2 linked regions of the Roseobacter denitrificans OCh 114 genome follow. The protein of the gene in region 1 interacts with the protein of each later gene in a pairwise test. Links are inferred from orthologs where the notes say so. Each region holds a gene or a part of one and is shown in the gene's direction. Other genes may lie near its edges. The genes, in order: mtgA and RD1_RS15450.

What was found.
Region 2: the proteins of mtgA (region 1) and RD1_RS15450 interact in binary tests that used the Escherichia coli proteins (3 or more experiments, as listed by UniProt). The link is inferred for Roseobacter denitrificans OCh 114 from one-to-one orthologs.

Annotation. Positions count from the first base shown.
Region 1 is NC_008209.1:43,897-59,584, reverse strand. The notes cover bases 1-2,933. They hold mtgA (monofunctional biosynthetic peptidoglycan transglycosylase), read left to right. Parts: upstream 1-1,072; coding sequence 1,073-1,795; downstream 1,796-2,933. Other genes in these bases: queG (tRNA epoxyqueuosine(34) reductase QueG), read left to right, coding at 2,529-2,933; RD1_RS00260 (FtsZ-binding protein FzlA), read left to right, coding at 1,851-2,516; gltB (glutamate synthase large subunit), read left to right, coding at 1-1,020. Also shown: more of queG, read left to right, coding at 2,934-3,572; RD1_RS00250 (hydantoinase/oxoprolinase N-terminal domain-containing protein), read left to right, coding at 3,637-5,640; RD1_RS00245 (mechanosensitive ion channel family protein), read left to right, coding at 5,744-7,078; RD1_RS00240 (TIGR03862 family flavoprotein), read left to right, coding at 7,075-8,259; RD1_RS00235 (glutathione S-transferase family protein), read right to left, coding at 8,238-8,822; holA (DNA polymerase III subunit delta), read right to left, coding at 8,841-9,842; LPS assembly lipoprotein LptE, read right to left, coding at 9,839-10,318; leuS (leucine--tRNA ligase), read right to left, coding at 10,305-12,851; RD1_RS00215 (DUF3576 domain-containing protein), read right to left, coding at 12,965-13,456; RD1_RS00210 (porin), read left to right, coding at 13,704-14,666; RD1_RS00205 (YggS family pyridoxal phosphate-dependent enzyme), read left to right, coding at 14,768-15,421; RD1_RS00200 (L,D-transpeptidase family protein), read right to left, coding at 15,429-15,688. UniProt on the Escherichia coli protein: Peptidoglycan polymerase that catalyzes glycan chain elongation from lipid-linked precursors. May play a role in peptidoglycan assembly during cell division in collaboration with other cell division proteins.
Region 2 is NC_008209.1:3,228,551-3,233,371, reverse strand. What follows is about bases 1-3,000. They hold RD1_RS15450 (peptidoglycan D,D-transpeptidase FtsI family protein), read left to right. Parts: upstream 1-609; coding sequence 610-2,391; downstream 2,392-3,000. Other genes in these bases: RD1_RS15445 (UDP-N-acetylmuramoyl-L-alanyl-D-glutamate--2,6-diaminopimelate ligase), read left to right, coding at 2,410-3,000; RD1_RS15455 (cell division protein FtsL), read left to right, coding at 254-613; rsmH (16S rRNA (cytosine(1402)-N(4))-methyltransferase RsmH), read left to right, coding at 1-254. In the rest of the region: more of RD1_RS15445, read left to right, coding at 3,001-3,891; murF (UDP-N-acetylmuramoyl-tripeptide--D-alanyl-D-alanine ligase), read left to right, coding at 3,888-4,821. UniProt on the Escherichia coli protein: Essential cell division protein that catalyzes cross-linking of the peptidoglycan cell wall at the division septum. Required for localization of FtsN.

The DNA of each region.
Region 1 (15,688 bases):
GCAAGCGAAGTGCGCGAAATTCTGGCGCAGATCGGGGCGCGCAGCCTTGATGATGTGATCGGGCGCGCCGATTTGCTGACGCAGGTCAGCCGGGGGTCGGCGCATCTGGATGATCTGGACCTGAACCCGCTGTTGATCACGGTCGATGGGGCGGCGGATATCGTCTATGACCGCGCCAGAGCGCGCAACGCGGTGCCTGATACGCTGGATGCGGAAATCGTGCGCGATGCGCAGCGTTTTCTGGAGGATGGCGAAAAGATGCAGCTGTCCTATGCCATTCAGAACACGCATCGCACCGTGGGCACGCGCACCTCAAGCCATATCGTCAAGAAATTCGGGATGCGCAACAACCTGCAACCGGATCACCTGACGGTCAAGCTGAGCGGGTCCGCGGGCCAGTCGCTCGGGGCTTTTGCGGCACCGGGGCTGAAGCTCGAGGTGTCCGGGGATGCCAATGACTATGTGGGCAAGGGGCTCTCCGGTGGCCGGATTGTCGTGCGCCCGCCCATGGCCTCGCCGATTGTGGCCGGGGAGAACACGATCATCGGTAATACCGTGCTTTATGGTGCGACGGATGGCTATCTGTTTGCCGCCGGGCGCGCCGGGGAGCGGTTTGCGGTGCGCAATTCGGGTGCCAAGGTGGTGATCGAGGGCTGTGGATCGAACGGCTGCGAATACATGACCGGTGGTGTGGCGGTGATCGTTGGGGACATCGGCGCGAATTTTGGTGCGGGGATGACCGGGGGCATGGCGTATTTGTATGACCCGGAAGGCAAGGCACCGGCGCTGATGAACATGGAAACGCTGGTGACGTGCCCGGTGGGCGAAGGTCACTGGATGGCCGAGTTGCGCGGGCTGCTTGAGATGCATCTGGCGGAAACCAACAGCCGTCGCGTGGGCGATATCCTGCAACACTGGGATATCGAGAAGCAGCATTTCCTGCAGGTTTGCCCCAAGGAGATGCTGGTTCATCTGCCCGCGCCGCTGGCACTGGAAGAAGGCGCGATCCCGGCGGAATAATTGATGCCGCTGCGCGGTTCACAAGCCATGGCGACGCGCCTACTGTGGCGCCATGGCGAAGCGTAAAACCAGAACCAAGGCGACACGGCGCACGGGATCGCAAGGTCTTGTGCGCAAGGTCCTGCGCATTGCGGTGCGTGTGGGGCTGGTCGTTGTGGCCTTGGGGCTGCTGGTGATGTTTCTGGGCCGTTTCGTGCCGCCCTGGACCACCCCCTATATGTTTGCAGAAGGGCGCAAACTGGGTGGTGTGTCCTATGAATGGGTCGCGTTGGAGGATGTGGCACCGGTCATGGCGCGGTCGGTGGTGGCGGCGGAGGATGCGAATTTCTGCACCCATTGGGGGTTTGACATGGTCGCCATCCGGGAGGCGATCGAGGATGGGGGCACGCGCGGGGCCTCGACCCTGAGCCAGCAAACGGTCAAGAACCTTTACCTGTGGCATGGGCGCAATTACACGCGCAAAGCGGCAGAGGCCTTGTTGACCCCGGTTCTGGAAGGGCTGTGGCCCAAGCGGCGGATCATTGAGGTTTACCTCAACATTGCGGAATTCGACACGGGCGTCTTTGGCGTCAAAGCGGCGGCTGCGCATTATTTCGGCGTCAGTCCGGATGCGTTGAGTGCCACGCAGGCGGCCCGGCTTGCCGCGATTTTGCCCAGCCCCAAAACACGGTCTGCCTCGCGCCCGTCTGATTTTGTGCGCAAACGCGCGCGCGCGATCATCGACGGAGCCGCGACGATCCGCAGAGATGGGCGCGCCGCCTGTTTCGAGAGTTGAATCCGCGCGCCGTTGCAGGCATTGAAGAGAGACCCTTTGCACTGTGGAAAAACTGATGGCCCGTCTCTTTCATGTTCCCCTGTCCCCGTTTTGTCGGAAGGTCCGGCTCAGCCTTGCCGAAAAGAAGATTGATGTTGAGTTGGTCGAAGAGCGCTATTGGGAAGAAGACCCGGAATTCATGCGGCGCAACCCGGCGGGCAAGGTGCCGGTGCTCAAGATTGACGGCGTGATCATGGCCGAGAGTGCCGCGATTTGTGAGTATATCGAAGAGACGCGGCCTGACCCGTCGCTGATGCCCAAGGATGCCATTGCGCGGGCCGAGGTGCGTCGCCTCGTGGGCTGGTTTGATGACAAGTTTCACCATGAGGTGACGTCGAAGCTGCTGTATGAGCGGGTCAACAAGAAGATGATGAAACTGGGCTATCCCGACAGTAAAAACGTCAAGGCTGGGTCAAAGGCGATCAAGTATCACCTTGATTACATGACGTGGTTGCTGGATCACCGCCGCTGGTTGGCCGGGGATTCCATGACGCTGGCGGATTTTGCGGCGGCCGCCCATCTAAGCGCGCTGGATTACAATTCGGACGTGGATTGGAACCGATCAGAGGTGGTGAAGGACTGGTATGCCAAGATCAAATCCCGTCCGGCCTTTCGCAACATTCTGGCAGATCAGGTGCCGGGCTTTCCGCCCGCCAAACATTACAATGATCTGGATTTCTGATTTGCGGATCGCATGAGCGGCCTCAAGGAAAAGCTCGTCGCGCGCGCTTTGGAAGAGGGGTTCATCGCCTGCAGGATATGCCGACCGGATGCGGTGCCCGATGTGGCCGCGCGGCTCAAAGCGTTTGTGGATGCGGGCCATCACGGTCAGATGACGTGGATGGCGGATCGGATACATTGGCGCGGGGACCCGACGCAGCTTTGGCCGCAGGCGCGCTCTGTGATCATGCTGGCCGAGAGCTATGGCCCTGAACACGACCCGATGGCGGTGCTGCAGCAGCCCGAGCGCGGGGCCATTTCGGTCTACGCGCAGGGGCGCGATTATCACGATGTGGTCAAGAAACGGCTCAAACGGCTGGCGCGCTGGCTGATGGCTGAGGCCGCCGATGCTGACCTGCAGGTCAAGGTCTTTGTCGATACGGCCCCGGTGCCGGAAAAGGCGCTGGGTCAGGCGGCGGGTCTGGGCTGGCAGGGCAAACACACGAACCTGCTCAGCCGGGAGTGGGGCAATTGGGCATTTCTGGGCGCGGTGTTTACCACGCTGGATATTGCGCCGGACGCGCCGGAGGTTGATCATTGCGGATCGTGTCGCGCCTGTCTTGATGTCTGCCCGACGGATGCTTTTCCCGCGCCCTACCAGTTGGATGCGCGCCGCTGCATTTCCTATCTGACGATTGAGCACAAAGGACCCGTTCCGACCGATTTGCGCCCGCTGTTGGGCAACCGGATTTATGGCTGTGATGATTGTCTGGCGGTCTGTCCGTGGAACAAATTTGCCACCACTGCGCGCGACATGCGGCTGTCGGCGCGGCCCGAACTGACGGCACCCCGATTGGCCGACCTCGCCGCACTTGATGATGCGGCGTTTCGTGCGCTGTTTTCGGGGTCTGCGGTCAAGCGCATCGGGCGCAACCGTTTCGTGCGCAATGTGCTTTATGCGATTGGTAATTCGGGTGAGGCGTCTTTGCGCCAGACCGCGTCTGAGTTGATGGATGATCCGGATGATGCCGTGGCGGATGCGGCGCGCTGGGCGGTGGCGCAACTGGGTAGGAAGTGACGCAAACAGGCGGGACCGCGCGTTTTGTTTTGTTAGATCGAACCCGGTAACAGGAGAAGAATGCATGCCGATCTTGCTGGGTGTGGACACGGGCGGCACCTATACGGATGCGGTTTTGATCCGTGATGAAAAAGAGGTCATCGCCACGGCGAAATCCCTGACCACGCGGCACGATCTGGCCGAGGGCATTGGCGCCGCCGTGCGGGCGGTATTGCGTGACGGGGCGGTTGCTCCCGCTGATGTGTCCATGGCCTCACTGTCGACCACGCTGGCCACCAATGCGCTGGTGGAGGGGCAGGGCGGGCGGATCGCTTTGATTCTGATCGGCTTTCAGGAACGTGATCTGGACACTCATGGCCTGCGTGACGCGCTGAAAGGCGACCCGGTGCTGATCTGTTCGGGCGGGCATGATCATGCGGGGGCTGAGGTGGCTGCGCTTGATCTGGAGCAGGTCCGCCAGTTTCTGAGGGGGCAGGCAAAAGACGTAAGCGCTTTTGCCGTCGCGGCGCAATTTGCAACGCGCAACCCGGCGCATGAACTTGAGGTTGCCGCGCTGATAGGAGAGGTGACGGGGCGGCCTGTTTCCGCGTCGCATGCGTTATCTGCCAAGCTGAACGGGCCGAAACGGGCGATGACGGCGCTGCTGAATGCGCGGCTTGTGGGGATGATTGACCGGCTGATCGGGCGGGCGGAAGATATGCTGCGCGCCCTTGGCATCACGGCGCCGATGATGGTGGTGCGCGGGGATGGCGCGCTGATTTCGGCCCTACAGGCGCGGCACCATCCGATTGAGACGATCCTGAGTGGTCCGGCGGCGTCACTGGTGGGCGCGCGGTGGCTGACGGGTGCGCAGGATGCGCTGGTCAGTGATATTGGCGGGACGACGACGGATATCGCGCTGCTCCGGAACGGTCGCCCGGCGATTGACCCGGCGGGGGCGCGGGTCGGTCCCTATCGTACGATGGTCGAAGCGGTGGCCATGCGCACCACAGGCCTTGGCGGGGACAGCGCGGTCGAGATGGTGTCAGGGGGATTGGCGCGCGCGATCACGCTGGGGCCGCGCCGGGTCATTCCGGTGTCGCTGATGGCGCATCACGCGCCCGAGGTCGTGCATGCTGCCCTGGACGCTGCCCTGCGCGCCGCAGCACCGGGCGAGCATGACGCGCGGTTTGTGCAAGCTGTGCGGGGGCAATCCACCGAGGGGCTGGGCGCGCGGGAAACAACGCTGCTGGATCGGATCGGCACGGGCATCCACCCCTTGGGCGCGGTTCTGCGCGCCCGCCTTGAGCACAGCGCGCTCAACAGGTTGGTGGAACGCGGCCTTGTGCAATTGGGCGGTGTCACCCCGTCGGATGCGAGCCATGTGCTGGGGACGCTGGCGGATTGGGATGCCGAGGCCGCACGCAAGGCGTTGGTTTTGCTGGCGCGGCGACGCTCCGGCGCGGGTGAGATGCTGGCGCGAACGGCGCAGGACATGGCGCAGATGATCGTGGATCAACTCACGCAGCAGACGGTTACGGCGCTGCTGGAGGCCGCCTTTGCCGAAGAGAATGCGGATTTCGGCGGCGCAGCGGGCGATCTGGCGCGCCATGGGCTGATGCAGGCGGGGTTGCGCGCGCATCGCGGTCTGCTGCGGTTTGATGCGGCACTTGATGTGCCGATTGTGGGGCTTGGGGCGTCGGCGCAAACCTATTATCCGGCGGTCGGGCGCGCTGTGCGGTCCGAAATGGTCTTGCCCGCACACGCAGGGGTGGCGAATGCGATCGGTGCAGTGGTCGGGCGCGTGACAATGCGCCGGGCAGGCAGTGTGACCGCGCCATCCGATGGCATGTTTCGCGTTCATTTTGACAGCGGGCCGCAGGATTTCACCGATTGCGATGCCGCTCTGGTGGCGCTTGAGGCGTGGCTGACCGAACGCGCGCGCGCCGATGCCGCGCAGGCGGGGGCGGCTGATATTCAGATAAGCGTGACGCGCGACATAAAAACGGCCGGGGTTGAGGCGCGAGAGGTCTTTGTCGAGGCGATGATTACCGTCGAAGCCGCGGGCCGCCCACGGGTGGCTGTCTGACGCTGCCCTGCGGCGGCCCCCGGTCAGACATTTACCTTGCCCTGAAGGGCACAGGCAGGCACACAGCAAGGCGGATGAGTGGATTTATAAAGAGGAGGCGGCTGTGGAGTTTGACCTCACCGGGCAGCCGGAAATTGTGCAGCTTGCGGCGGGCTATGCGTTGCAGATATGGGAGATCGCGAAGTCATGGGCGCTGAGCCCGGCGGCATGGTCGCAGTTTGCCTTGTTGGTGCTTGCCTATGTGCTGGCGGTGATTGCTGCGGCACGGCTGCGCGGAACGCTGACGCGGTTGCTGACCCCGGCGGCGGAGGCGGAGTCGATCATCGCGCGGTCCCGGCGCACGGTTTTGATGTTTCTGCCGTTGCTGTTGCCGCTGCTGGCCTATGTGTTCACTGCGGTTGGGGAAAGTGTCGTTCGGTCGATTTTCGACAGTGGCGCGGTAATCGCCTTTGGCAAACGTGTGTTCCTGTTTCTGGCCGTGCGCACGCTGGTGCGGGACATCATTTCGGACCCGTTGCTGAAGCTGCTGGGGAAATATGTGCTGATCCCCATCGCTGCGATCTATGCGCTGGGTCTGCTGGATGCGGTGAGTGCCAAGCTGACCGAGACGACCATAAGCCTCGGCAACATCTCGTTCTCGGTGATGAGCCTGATCCGGGGGCTGATCGCGGGCAGCGTGTTGTTCTGGCTCGGCGGGTGGTCGAACCGACAGAGTGCGCAATTCATCGAAAGCCAGCAGGACATGCGCCCGTCGCTGCGCCAGTTGATCGCCAAGGTGGTGGAGTTTTCGATCTTTGGCATCGCGTTTTTGCTGTTGATGAACATCATGGGCATCAACCTCAGCACGCTGGCATTTATCGGGGGCGCGGTCGGTGTGGGCCTCGGGTTCGGGCTGCAAAAGATCGCCTCGAACTTTATCTCCGGTGTGATCCTGCTGATCGAAGGGCAGGCCACGGTTGGGGATTATGTGGAACTGGATGGCGGCGAATCCGGTCGCATTGTGAAAATGACCGCGCGCGCGGCGATTCTGGAAACCTTTGACGGGCGCTGGATCGTGGTGCCGAACGAGGATTTCATCACCACTCGGGTCGTGAATTATTCCGACAGCGGATCGGCCAACCGCTATGAGGCCCCGTTTTCCGTCAGCTATGATACGGACATCAACCGGGTGCCCGCGCTGATCGAGGCGGCAGTGGCCACGCACCCCGGTGTGCTGAATGAACCTTACCCGCCCGATTGCGAGTTGCGTGGGTTTGGTGACAGCGGCATTGATTTCGCGGTTGAATTCTGGGTCAACGGCTTTGACGACGGGCCGAACAAATTCACGTCGGACGTGCTTTTCCTGATCTGGAATACGCTCAAGGAGAATGACATCGAAATCCCCTATCCGCAGCGTGTGGTGGAGATCAAGGGCGGCGTGCCGGACCTCGCATCGTGAGCACAGCACTGGTGATCGGGGCGGGCCCCGCCGGTTTGATGGCGGCCGAAACCCTCAGCGCGGCGGGGCATCGCGTGATCATCTGTGACGCGAAACCCTCGGTGGGGCGCAAGTTTCTGATGGCGGGCAAATCGGGTCTGAACCTCACGAAGGACGAAGCCTTTGCCCCGTTCATGCGGCATTATTTCGAGGCTGAAGCGCCTTTGCGCCCGATGATCGCGCGCTTTGATGCGCAGGCGGTGCAGGATTGGGCGCGCGGGCTTGGTCAGGATTTGTTCACAGGCTCAACGGGCCGGGTGTTTCCCAAGGCGATGAAGGCATCACCGCTGTTGCGCGCGTGGCTGGCGCGTCTGGATGCAGCGGGGGTTGAGCGTCGCACCGGCTGGCGCTGGCTGGGCTGGGATCAGGAAGCAGCGCTTTTTGAGACACCCGCTGGAGCGCAAAAATTGACAGCGGATGTTACCGTGCTGGCCACGGGCGGTGCAAGCTGGGCGCGGCTGGGGTCGGACGGCGCATGGGCTGATGCGGTTGGGGCGCAGGGCTGCGCGCTGACCCCCTTTGCGCCGTCGAATGCGGCGGTGTCGATCCGGTGGAGCGATCACATGGCTCCGCATTTCGGTGTGGCGCTGAAATCGGTCGCATGGCAGGCCGGGAGCATGTCCTCCCGCGGGGAGGCGGCGATCACGCAAACCGGGCTGGAGGGTGGCGGGGTTTACAGCCTTACGCCGGCCTTGCGCGCGGGCGCGCCTTTGTTCGTGGATCTTGCACCGGATCGCACCGCCGAAAAGCTGGCAGCGGAACTGGCCGGCAAGTCGGGCAAGCTGCGGCTGGCGCATTGGCTGCGCAACACCCTGCGCCTGTCGCCTGCCAAGATCGCCTTCTTCTTCGAGATGACGGCGGCGGGACGTCCGTCGCGCGAGGCCTGGGTCGCAACGCTCAAGAAACTGGCCGTTCGCTACGATGGCCTCAGACCGATGGATGAGGCGATCTCAACCGCTGGCGGTGTGCCTTTTGCGGCGATGGATGATCGTCTGATGCTGAAATCGCGCCCCGGTGTGTTCTGTGCGGGGGAAATGATCGACTGGGAAGCACCGACGGGCGGCTACCTGATAACCGCATGTCTTGCGACCGGGCGCTGGGCGGGACGCGGGGCGGTGGATTACCTCGCAGCCGCCGCCTGAAACGCAGGCCGTTGGCGCAGGTTTTTGCCATAGGCGAATAGTCTGTCATCCACGCGCGGGAATCCGGCACCGACAGCCCAGTTCAGGCAGTGACAGGCCAGAATGTCCGGAACCGTCAGCTGATCACCCATCAGAAACGGCCCATCAAGTTTTGCGGCCAGCTGATCAGCGGATGCGCTGAACTCTGCCTTGAGGGAGTCCTTGACCGCTGGCATGCGCTGTTCCTGCGGCAACACGAAGCTGTGCTTTGCTGCGGCCCAGAGGATCGCGTCGAATTCATCCAACAGCCAGAAGGTCATCGCATCCTGCCGCGCCCGCGCAATTGTGCCTGCCGGTGCGGTGAGTTTGCCGTGTTTATCCGCCAGATAGGTAAGGATGGCCATCGAATCGGTCAGCACCTCCGTGCCGTCCAGCAGCGCGGGCACCTTGCCGGATGGGTTATATGTGCGCGCCGCGTCGGAGCGGGGTGCGGCGTCGATGTGATTATAAGCCTCGCCCAGTTCTTCGAGCATCCACAGGACGCGCATGGCGCGGGATTTGACGGGGCCGATGACCGTATACATGTGCGTTTCCTTTCGCGGTTATCGAGGCGCCAGCATGGCAAGGCGGATAAAGGCGCGTTCGACCAGCGCCATGCCCGGCGCATGTTGCCCGGCAGAGCGCAGTTGCAGGTCTGTATCCATCAGGACGGTGAGCGCGGTTTCCAGTTTGGCCGCGCCCCATTTGCGCGACTGTGCCAGCATGCGATCCCGGTTGGGGCCAAATATCGTCGGCCTGCCGGATGTATCACAGGCCGCCCGGTGCAGGGCGCGGAAATGGCGCATCGCCCCGATACACAGGCCGACCGGATTGGCCCCCTGCGCGATCAGTTTCTGCATCATCGGGCCGATTTCATGGGCGCGCGCCTCGGCAACCACCATCAGGACATCATCCACATCCGCCTCGGTCGAGGTTGGCGCGCAGGCCGCGATGTCCTGCAGGGAGATCGGGGCCGGGTCGTGCAATTTGTAGAGCGCGAGTTTTTCGATGGTCTGGCGAAAATCACCCGGGTCAATGGCCTGCGCCAGATCGCTGAGGGCGGCCATCACGTCACCTGTCGGCAGGGCGAGGCCGGTTTCAGCCAGCGTCGTTTCGATTTCCGCGCGTGTGGGCGGGTTGTCGTAAATTCCGGCGGCATAGGCGTTCGGATGGGCCTCAAAGGCCTTGCGCAGTTTCGAGGTTGGTTTCAGCGCCCCGGCGGTCACAATGATCTGCGCATCCCCGGGCTGCCAATCGGCGAGGGCGGTCAGGATTGCGGGGGCCGTGTTTTCGTTGGCCTCTTGCACGAAGGCGGCGCGCGGGCCGGGGAAGAACCCCACGGCCTTGACAGCATCCAGCAAAAGCGCCGGGTCCTTGCGCAGATCACCGCCGTTCAGACGCGTCAGGCGCATTTCTTCCTCGGCCTCCTTGCCCAAAAGCGCGGCCAGCAATTGCTGGCGTTTCAGGGCCACGCGCATGGCGTCCGCGCCGTAAATCAGAATGCCGGTCTTGTCCGGGTCAGGGCGCGCGAAGTAGGAAACAGCATCGCGGGTGGAGAGTTTCATGTCAGATCGGTGCTCAGCAAGCGGACGACAATCTGGTCTGCGAGCAGGGACATCAGCCGCTCGCGGGCATCCCGTTCGGCGGCCAGCGTCGCGACGGTCGTGCCTGTCGCCGAGGAGCCGGTGAAGTTATCGACGGAGCCCGACGTGACAACCCGACCCGTCGCCTGTTCGACCAGAACGTAGTTCGCCGTGCCGACGATGTTGTAGCGGTTGATGTTGCTGTTTCGGTTCACCGCCAGCGCTTCGCGTTTGGAGTCAACTGCCAGCGTCAGTTTGTAAGTGGGTTGTGCGGCGCGGCCCAGACGCTCTTCGAGGCGGCGCACGACAAGGTATCCGTCCACGTCATTGGGGTCACTGACCTCAACCGCGTTTTGCAGCGCGCTGCCGGTGCTGCCGGTTCCATAGACCGGCGCAAAGCCGCAGGCCCCCAGAGCGAGGGGCAGGAAAAGCAGGCTGCGGCGGCTATACGACGACATTCACAATCCGTCCCGGTACGACGATGATCTTTTTCGGGGTGGCCCCATTCAGGGAGCGTATCACAGCCGGGTCCGCAAGGGCGATTTTTTCAACTTCTTCCTTGCTTAAATCAGCGGATATGACGATTTCGGCGCGCCGCTTGCCGTTGATCTGAACCGGCAGCGTGACGGTATCGGAGACCAGCATCGCCTCGTCCGCCCTGGGCCAGGGCGCGGTTGTCACCAGCCCGTCGCCGCCCTGATGCGCCCAGATGTCTTCGGCCAGGTGCGGCGTCATCGGGGACATCAGTTGCGCCAGTGTCATGATGGCAGTGCGTTGTGCGCCGTAGCCTGCCTTGGATTTCTGCAGCTTGGCGGTGAAGGCGTAGAGCTTGGCAATGGCCGCGTTGAACCCGAAGGATTCGATGCCCATCGTCACATCATGGATACAGACATGCATCGCACGCAGCAGGTCCTCATCCCCTTGCCCGGCGGCGTCTTTGTCCATTTTGCCGATGCGTTCGCTCAGGGTCCAGACCCGGGTCAGGTGTTTGAAGGCGGCCTCGGCGCCTGATGCCGTCCATTCCACATCCCGTTCGGGCGGGCTGTCGGAGAGGACAAACCAGCGGGCGGTATCCGCGCCATAGCTTGCGATGATGCCCAGCGGATCAACCACGTTTTTCTTGGATTTCGACATTTTGGCCGAAGGGATGATTTCCACCTCGGTGCCATCCGCCAGTCTGCCATCCGTGACATCTTCGGGCAGATGATAGACCGGGCGACCGTTTGCGTCGCGGGTCTGGTAGATTTCATGCGTGACCATGCCTTGGGTGAACAGCGCGTCGAAAGGTTCGATCGCGCTTTGGGGCAGGTGGCCGGTCATCTGCATGGCGCGGGCAAAGAATCGTGAATAGAGCAGGTGCAGGATCGCGTGTTCGATGCCGCCGATATATTGATCGACATTCATCCAGTATTGCGCGTCTTCCATGACGGTCGGCGTCTCGGCACGCGGCGCGGTGAAGCGGGCAAAATACCATGAGCTGTCGACAAAGGTGTCCATCGTGTCGGTTTCACGCTGCGCCGGTTTTCCGCAGGCGGGGCAGGGTGTGTCGCGCCACGTGGGGTGGCGGTTCAGCGGGTTGCCGGGGGTGTCAAAGCTGACGTCATAGGGCAGTTCGATGGGCAGGTTTTCTTTCTTTTCCGGCACCACGCCGCAATCGTCGCAATGCACCACCGGGATCGGGCAGCCCCAATAGCGCTGGCGGCTCAGACCCCAGTCGCGCAGGCGGTATTTTGTGACGCCCTGACCGATGCCGTTGCTTTCGCAAAAGTCGATGGCGGCATCAATCGCCTCTAGTCCCGTCTGGAATTCCGCCCCGGCAAAGCCTCTGTTATAGAACACTTTTTCGGTTTTTGCCGGCACGAAGGCTTCGCTCAGTACCTCATCGGCGTCCTGTGACGGCAGGAAGGTCGAGATAATGGGCAGGTCGTATTTGGTTGCGAACTCGAAATCGCGCTGATCATGTGCGGGGCAGCCGAAAATCGCCCCGGTGCCATAATCCATCAGGATGAAATTCGCGATGTAAACGGGCAGTTCAGCAGCCGTGTCAAAGGGGTGGCGCACCCGGAGGCCGGTATCAAAACCCAGCTTTTCAGCGGTTTCGATGGCTTCTTCGGTGGTGCCGCCCTTGCGGCATTCGGCACAGAAGGCCGCTACATTGTCGTTATCGCGTTCGAGAAGTTTGGCGAGCGGATGATCCGGGGAGATGCCGACAAAGGAGGCACCCAGCAGCGTGTCGGGCCGGGTTGTGTAGACTTCGATCCGGTCATGGCCGTCGGGTCCGTCAATCGTCGAAAAGGCAAATTGCAGCCCGCGCGACTTGCCGATCCAGTTTTCCTGCATCAGGCGGACTTTGGCCGGCCAGTTTTCCAATGTGTCCAGCGCGCTCAGCAACTCTTCGGAATGATCCGAAATCTTGAAGAACCACTGGGTGAGTTCCCGCCGCTCAACCAAGGCACCAGAGCGCCAGCCGCGCCCCTGCTCGACCTGTTCATTGGCCAGAACGGTCATATCCACTGGGTCCCAGTTGACGATTGCGTTCTTGCGATAGACCAGCCCCGCCTCCAGAAAATCGAGGAACAGCGCCTGCTGCTGGCCATAATACTCCGGATCGCAGGTGGCAAATTCGCGCGACCAGTCGATGGACAGGCCCAACGGCTTCATCTGGTCGCGCATGTCCTTGATGTTGCCATAGGTCCAGTCCTTGGGATGCCCGCCAATGGCCATGGCGGCGTTTTCCGCAGGCATGCCAAAGGCGTCCCAGCCCATGGGATGCAGCACATTATGCCCGGTCGCCAGCTTATAGCGCGCGATGACGTCGCCCATGGTGTAGTTGCGCACATGTCCCATATGGATGCGCCCGGACGGGTAGGGGAACATCTCCAGCACGTAGTACTTGGGTTTGTCTGCGGAGCGGATGGCTTTGAAAACTTCGTTTTCGCGCCATGCCTTTTGCCAGCGTGCTTCGATTTCGGCTGGGGTGTAACGCGTCATGACGGCGTCCTTCTTGACGTGAGAGCGCCGGGAACCGTCATCTGTGCGGAGCCCGGCGCCGGGAATTGGATCGGGCCTGTGCTGCGTTTCATCGTTGCAACGTGCAGTCCCGGTTAGAGCGCATCATCCGCAATGCGCAGCTGGCGCGCCCGGCTAAGGATGGCGTTTTCGACCGCCTGAACGGCAGGCGCGCTGGCAGGCCCGTTGCGTGTCTGCAGCGACACATTCAGGGAGCGCGCGTCAAGTGCGGGATCATCAATCAGAATGGTCGCGCGATAGGCCCGCCCGCTGCCCGGCGGTGTGCCGAAACCGGTAATGATGACCCCGGTGAACGGATCAACCGACTCAACGGGCAGGAAATTCAGCACTTCGAGTGATGCGGCCCAAAGGTATTTGTTCACTGCGACGGTCTGTTCCCCACCGCCAGCACGAAACGCATCCCAGATCGTGGTGCCGGACGATCGGTTTCTATCGCGTTGGCTGGTGAAGTTGTCGCCCGCTTGAGGACCGATAACGGCATTCGAGGGAGTCGCGACGCCGCAGCCTGACAGCGCGGCGGCCACGGCCATGCCCGTAATTATCTGTGTGACCCATATCTTCTGCATCGAAAATCCGCCTCGATAGACCTTTTACAACGGCTTACTTCACTTGCCGGGGTGCCGCAAGCGGCAGGCATCAAATGGGTCCTCTGAAGGGGCCTGATGGGGGTGTGGCAATCCAGCACCAGCTTTTTGGAAACTCGGAGACTTTTTTTGTCTTGGCTTGAGATTGGCGGGGTCGTGCGACATTACGATGAACACGTCCGGGATGCACAAACGCCCCAGACACTATCTAACCCTGAGGGATTGAGACATGAAAAAGATTCTTATGGCATCCACGATGCTTGTCGCGACAGCCGGAATGGCCGCCGCCGACATCACGTTCGACGGCTTCGGTCGCTTCGGTATCGTTTACAACGACGGCGCTGACGATGCAGGCGATCGCAGCGACACACAGCTGGACCAGCGTTTCCGCCTGAACGTTGTTGGTACAACTGAAACAGACGGCGGCGTCGAGTTCCGCGCACGTCTGCGTTTGGAATCCAACGACAACGGCGACGGTCAAGGTTCCGGCGGCGGCAACGTCGTAGAAGCGCCTGAATTTGGCGTACGCGCCGGCGGCTTCAACGTGTTCCTTGGCAACACATCCGACCTGATCGACTCCGGCGACGTTGTTGATTACTACGGTAACGGCATCGGCCTTACAGACTTTGCTGAAACATCCAGCAACTTCGTAACCGGTAGCATCATCAGCGGCATCAACGGTGGCGACGAGATCGATCCAACGATCAAAACCAGCTACACCGTTGGCGATTTCACATTCGGTGCGTCTTATTCTGACAACGCGCTGGACTCAGCAACAGAAGAGTACCAGATCGGTGCCGGCTACAAATTCGGCAACTTCGGTGTCGGTGCTGCCTTTGGTAACGTTGATGGCGGTGACTTCGACGATACGGACTTCTGGGCGTTGTCCTTCAACGGCGACCTCGGCTCCTTCGCATTCTCGCTGCTTGCAGCCGATAGCGATGATCAAGACTCCGTAGCGCTTGGTGCATCCGTTGCCGTACCAGTCGGTGCAGCAACAGACGTTCGTTTCGTTGTATCCGATAACGGCCTCGACAGCGACGACTCGTTCGCAGCGACCAAAGGTGACGACACTGCATACGCCGTCGGCTTCCGTCACAGCCTCGGTGGCGGTGTACGCCTCCAAGGTGGTATCGGTGAAAACAGCCTCGGCGATACCGTTGGTGACTTGGGTGTGATCTTCAACTTCTAAGTTGAAAGTAACATCGTGAATTTGGGGCGGTCCTTTGGGTCCGCCCCTTTTCTTTTGGACAACGGGTTTATGTTGTCCATGCAGAGTAGACGAGAGACATGATGAGCCTGAGTGACATTTCACAACGTATCGAAAAAGCGGTGGCGCAGGCGGGGCGCGACAGGGGGTCGGTCAAGCTGATTGCCGTGTCCAAAGTGCAGCCGAATGAGCGGGTGGAAGCGGTGCTGAAAGAGGGCCACCGCTGCTTTGGTGAAAACCGGGTGCAGGAAGCGGCAGGCAAATGGCCCGCGTTTCGCGATGACCATGACGGCGTTGATCTGCACCTCATCGGCCCCTTGCAGACTAACAAGGCGCGACAGGCCTTTGATCTGTTTCAATCCATTCATACCCTCGACCGGCCCAAGCTTGCCAAGACCTGTGCCCGGCTCGCGCAGGAAATAGGGCACTGCCCGGAGCTGTTCGTTCAGGTCAACACCGGGGAAGAGCCGCAGAAAGCAGGTGTTGCGCCGTCCGACGCCGACGCATTTATCGCGGAGTGTCGCGCGCTCGACCTGCCCGTCAGGGGCTTGATGTGCATTCCGCCAATTGACGAAGAGGCGTCGCTGCATTTCGCCTTGCTGGCCAAGATTGCGGAGCGCAACGGCCTTGCGGGTCTGAGCATGGGCATGAGTGACGATTTCGAAAAGGCGATTTCCTTTGGGGCCACGCATATCCGCGTCGGGTCGGCGATCTTCGGGGCGCGCGTTCCGGCGTGACCGGGGGTTACGGTACAATCAGCCGTGTCTGAAGCGTGATCCGCGGGGCGATGCGGCGCAAGTTCCCGCGCGACAGGGCAATACACCCTTCGGTCGGGAACCCGGGGCGGCGAAACTGATGCATGAAGATCGCAGAACCACGTCCTTTGACTGCGTAGGGCCAGTTCCAGTCGGTCAGCAGCACAAGATCGTACAGGGGATCCGCGCGGCGCAGTTTTTCGTGGCTGTGCGAGTAGGGTGCACGTACCATCATGTTGTAATCTTCAT
Region 2 (4,821 bases), 3.2 Mb from region 1 along the record:
GCATGGTAAAGCGGTTTTTGACCGCGCGGGCAGGTGCGGGCGGGAATGCGAACCGTTTCGCACCCGAAGTGCAGCGGGATGCGCCCGCTTTTACGCTGCGCTCGCGCAAGGCGATCGTGGCGGATGACGCGGAAGTCGCGGCAAACCCGCGCGCGCGGTCGGCCAAATTGCGCATCGCGGTGCGCACGCAAGCGCCAGCGGGCGTGATAGATGCAAAATCGGTCGGCATGCCGGTCGTGAAAGTGGGGAACTGATGCGGACATTCTTGTTTATTGTGACCACATTGGGCGTCATTGCATTGGCGTTCTGGGCCTACCGGGAGAACTATGCGACGCAAGCGGCGCTGGCGGAAACGCGCGAATTACGCCAGGACATCCGTGCCGCGCATGAGCGCCTGTCCATGCTCAAGGCGGAATGGGCCTATCTGAACCGTCCTGACAGGCTGCGCGATCTGGCCGAGATTAACTTTGACCGCCTTGGCCTTTTGCCTCTGCGCCCTGAGCAGTTTGGCCATGTGGATCAGGTGGCCTATCCGCCGGATCCGCTGATCGAGATCGCCAACATCGTTGAACTGGCAAACCTCTCGGAAACAGACGCCGAGGTCGGCCAATGATCCGCACGCCACTGCGCCCGCTTGCCCGCATTCTGGATGCACGCAGCCGGGGCGAAAACCCCGATGCGATCGAGCGGGAAAACATCCGCATCCGCCACGAGCAGATGCGCGATCAGGCGCGCCAGCGGGCCGAGGGGCGGCTTTTGGTGCTGGGGCTGTTTTTCGTTGTGGCCTTTGGTGTTGTCGGCCTGCGCATGGGGATGCTGGCGACATCGGAACCGACCGAGCCGCGCGTCGGCGCACCCGGTGCGCAAATTCATGCGGCGCGGGCGGATATCGTGGATCGTCACGGCAACCTCCTGGCGACGAATTTTGAAACCCACGCGCTTTATGCGCAGCCGCCGCAGATGATCGACCCTGAGCACGCCGCACGGGAGCTTGCCAAGGTCTTTCCCGATCTGGATGCGGCGGACTTGCTCGAAGACTTCACCGGCAAGCGCAAGTTTTTATGGGTAAAGCGCAAGATCAGCCCCGAGCAGATGCAAGCGGTGCATGAAATTGGCGATCCCGGGCTGCTTTTTGCCACGCGCGACATGCGTCTTTATCCCAACGGGCAACTGGCGGCGCATGTGCTGGGCGGAGCGAGCTTTGGCAAGGAAGGCGTCCGGGCAGCCGAGGTGATCGGGGTGGCCGGTGTCGAGAAGTATTTCGACGACTACCTGCGTGATCCCGCGAAAGCGCATGAGCCGCTGCAACTGTCGCTTGATCTGACCGTTCAGGCGGCGGCGGAACGGGTGTTGTACGGCGGGATGAAACTGATGAATGCCAAGGGGGCCACGTCGATCCTGATGGATGTGCACACGGGCGAAGTGATCAGTGTTGTTTCGCTGCCGACCTTTGATCCCAATGACAGGCCACGCCCCGCCACCTCTGGCGATGCGTCCGACAGCCCGCTCTTCAACCGCTCGGTGCAGGGGGTTTACGAGTTGGGATCGACCTTCAAGATATTTACCGTGGCGCAGGCGATGGATCTGGGACTGGTCAACCCTGATACGATTATCGACACCAAAGGTCCGCTGCGCTGGGGCAAACACCGTATTCGTGATTTCCGCAACTACGGGGACGAAATGTCGGTCACGAAAGTCATCGTCAAAAGCTCCAACATCGGGACGGCGCGTATTGCACAAGATATTGGCGTAGAACGGCAAAAGGCATTCCTCGACGAGCTTGGGATGCTCGAAACCACCGGTTTCGAAATTGTCGAGGCCGCGACCGGTCGGCCCCTGCTGCCGCCCAACTGGTCTGAACTGAGCACGATGACCATTTCCTATGGCCATGGCTTGTCGACCTCGCCGATGCATCTGGCCGCGGGCTATGCAGCCATCGCGAACGGGGGCTACCGCGTGCAGCCAACGATCCTGAAAACGACCAATCCCGAAAAGGGGCCGCGTGTGTTCAGCGAAGAATCCTCTGCGGCGTCGCGCGAAATGCTCAGAAAAGTTGTGACCGAGGGCACCGCCAGCTTTGGCAATGTGGAAGGTTATGCGGTCGGCGGCAAGACCGGCACAGCGGACAAACCCGGCAGCCGGGGCGGATATTACGAAGACAAGGTCATCGCCACATTTGCCTCCATCTTTCCGATAGATGATCCGAAATATGTGCTGATCGTCACCTTGGATGAACCTGTTGAAACCACCAGTGATGAACCGCGCCGGACAGCGGGCTGGACGGCCGTACCGGTGGCGGCTGAAATGATCCGCCGCATCGCCCCGCTGCTGGGCTTGCGGCCAACCGTTGAACCCTTGGCCACACGCGATATAACGCTGACCAGTAATTAAACCGCAAAGGCGGGTGCGATGCTCGGGCAGACGAAAACACTATTCCAACTGGGTCTCACCGCGCGCAACGGGCGGCAGGCGACGCTGACGGGGCTTGCGGTTGACAGCCGCGAGGTCAGGGATGGCTATCTTTTTGCCGCCCTGCCGGGATCAAGGATTCACGGAGCTGAATTTATTCAATACGCCTTGCGCATGGGTGCGTCGGCCATTCTGACGGATGCTGCGGGCGCGCAATTGGCAGCGACCGAACTGGGCGCAAGCGAGGCGGCGCTCGTGATATCGGACGATCCGCGAGAGGCTCTGGCGCGCACCGCCGCCCTGTGGTTTGGCGGCCAGCCCAAGACCATGGTGGCCGTGACGGGGACGAACGGAAAGACATCCGTCGCGACCTTCGTGCGCCAAATCTGGACGCTGCTGGGGCATGAGGCGATCAACCTGGGCACAACCGGTGTTGAAGGCGCATGGAGCGCCCCGCTGGCCCATACCACGCCGGAACCGATCACGCTGCACCGTGCGCTGGCTGAGGCCGCGCGTCAGGGTGTGACCCATGCGGCGATGGAGGCTTCAAGCCACGGGCTTGACCAGCGCAGGCTGGACGGTGTGACGCTGGCCGCTGCCGGGTTCACGAATTTCACGCAGGACCATCTGGATTACCACGCCACTTTCGAGGATTACTTTGCCGCCAAGGCGGGGCTGTTTGCGCGCGTGCTGCCCGAAGACGCCACAGCCGTGATCAACATCGACGCGGATCGGGGCGTCGATATGGCCGCGATTGCCGAGGCGCGCAATTGTCCCGTGATCACCGTCGGGCGGGACAGTGGCGATCTGCATCTGGGCAATATCCAGGTGGATTCGACCGGTCAGGTGGTATGCTTCATGCATCATGGCACGCAATATGTGCGCCGCCTCGGGTTAATTGGCAGCTTTCAGGCCGAAAACGTGATGCTGGCGGCGGCTTTGGTGATCGCCTGCGGGGAAGACCCGCAGCATGTATTTGATACGCTGGAGCATCTGAGCACCGTGCGGGGCCGTATGCAGCTTGCGGGCACGCGCGACAATGGGGCCACGGTCTTTGTCGATTATGCCCATACGCCAGATGCGATTGCCACGGCACTCAAGGCGCTGCGACCGCATGTTGTCGGTCGTCTGATCGCCATTGTCGGCGCAGGCGGGGACCGGGATGCGACCAAACGCCCCCTGATGGGGCAGGCGGCTGCGGAAAACGCGGATGTGGTATTTGTGACAGACGACAATCCGCGCTCCGAGGATCCGGCAAGCATCCGCGCGGCGGTTTTGCTCGGTGCGCCTGATGCGATCGAAGTCGGCGACCGGGCGGAGGCGATCCTGCGCGGGGTCGACGCGCTGGGGCCCGGGGATGCCTTGTTGATCGCGGGCAAAGGGCATGAAACCGGGCAGGTGGTGGGTGATGATGTGCTGCCCTTTGATGATGCGGAACAGGCAAGCGTGGCGGTTGCCGCGCTGGACGGGAGGCTGGCATGACCCTTTGGACATCCGCAGAGGCGGCAGAGGCCACCGGCGGCACGACGACGTCGCAGTGGAACGCCACGGGGGTGTCCATCGACACGCGCACCCTGCAAGCGGGGGATTTGTTTGTCGCCCTTACGGATGTGCGCGACGGGCATGATTTTGTAAAACAAGCGCTGGACAAAGGGGCGGCGGCAGCACTGGTCAGCCATGTGCCGCCCGGTGTGCCCGAGGACGCGCCCCTGTTGATGGTCGAGGATGTTCAAGGGGCACTCGAAGACCTCGGACGGGCGGGCCGCGCGCGCATGGGCGGCAAGGTGGTCGCGGTGACGGGAAGTGTCGGCAAGACCTCCACCAAGGAGATGCTGCTGGCCATGCTGTCGGATCAGGGCCGCGCGCATGCTTCGGTTGCCAGCTACAATAACCATTGGGGTGTGCCGCTGACACTGGCACGCATGCCGCGCGACACGGAATTCGCAGTCATCGAAATCGGCATGAACCACCCCGGAGAGATCGCACCGCTGGCCAAGATGGCCGCCCCGCATGTGGCGCTGATTACCACGGTCGCGGCGGCGCATCTGGAAGCATTCGACGACATCACGGGGATTGCGGTCGAAAAAGCATCCATCTTTGAGGGCGTGGTGCCGAACGGTGTCGCGATCCTGAATGCAGATGTCGACACATCCGCGATCCTGATGGCCAAGGCGCAGGATTGCAGGTTGCGCGACATCACATTTGGCGAACACGGGTATGATTTCAAACTGATGCGCGCGGATCTGCAAGGTGACACGACTGTGGTGCGGGCTGAGATGGGCGAGGTGCCGATCCTTTACAAGATCAACTCGCCGGGGCGGCATTTCGCGATGAATGCGCTGGGGGCCATTGCGGTGATGGCCGCCCTGCGCACGGATGTGGCGCTGGCCTTGGGTTCACTTGGACGCTGGA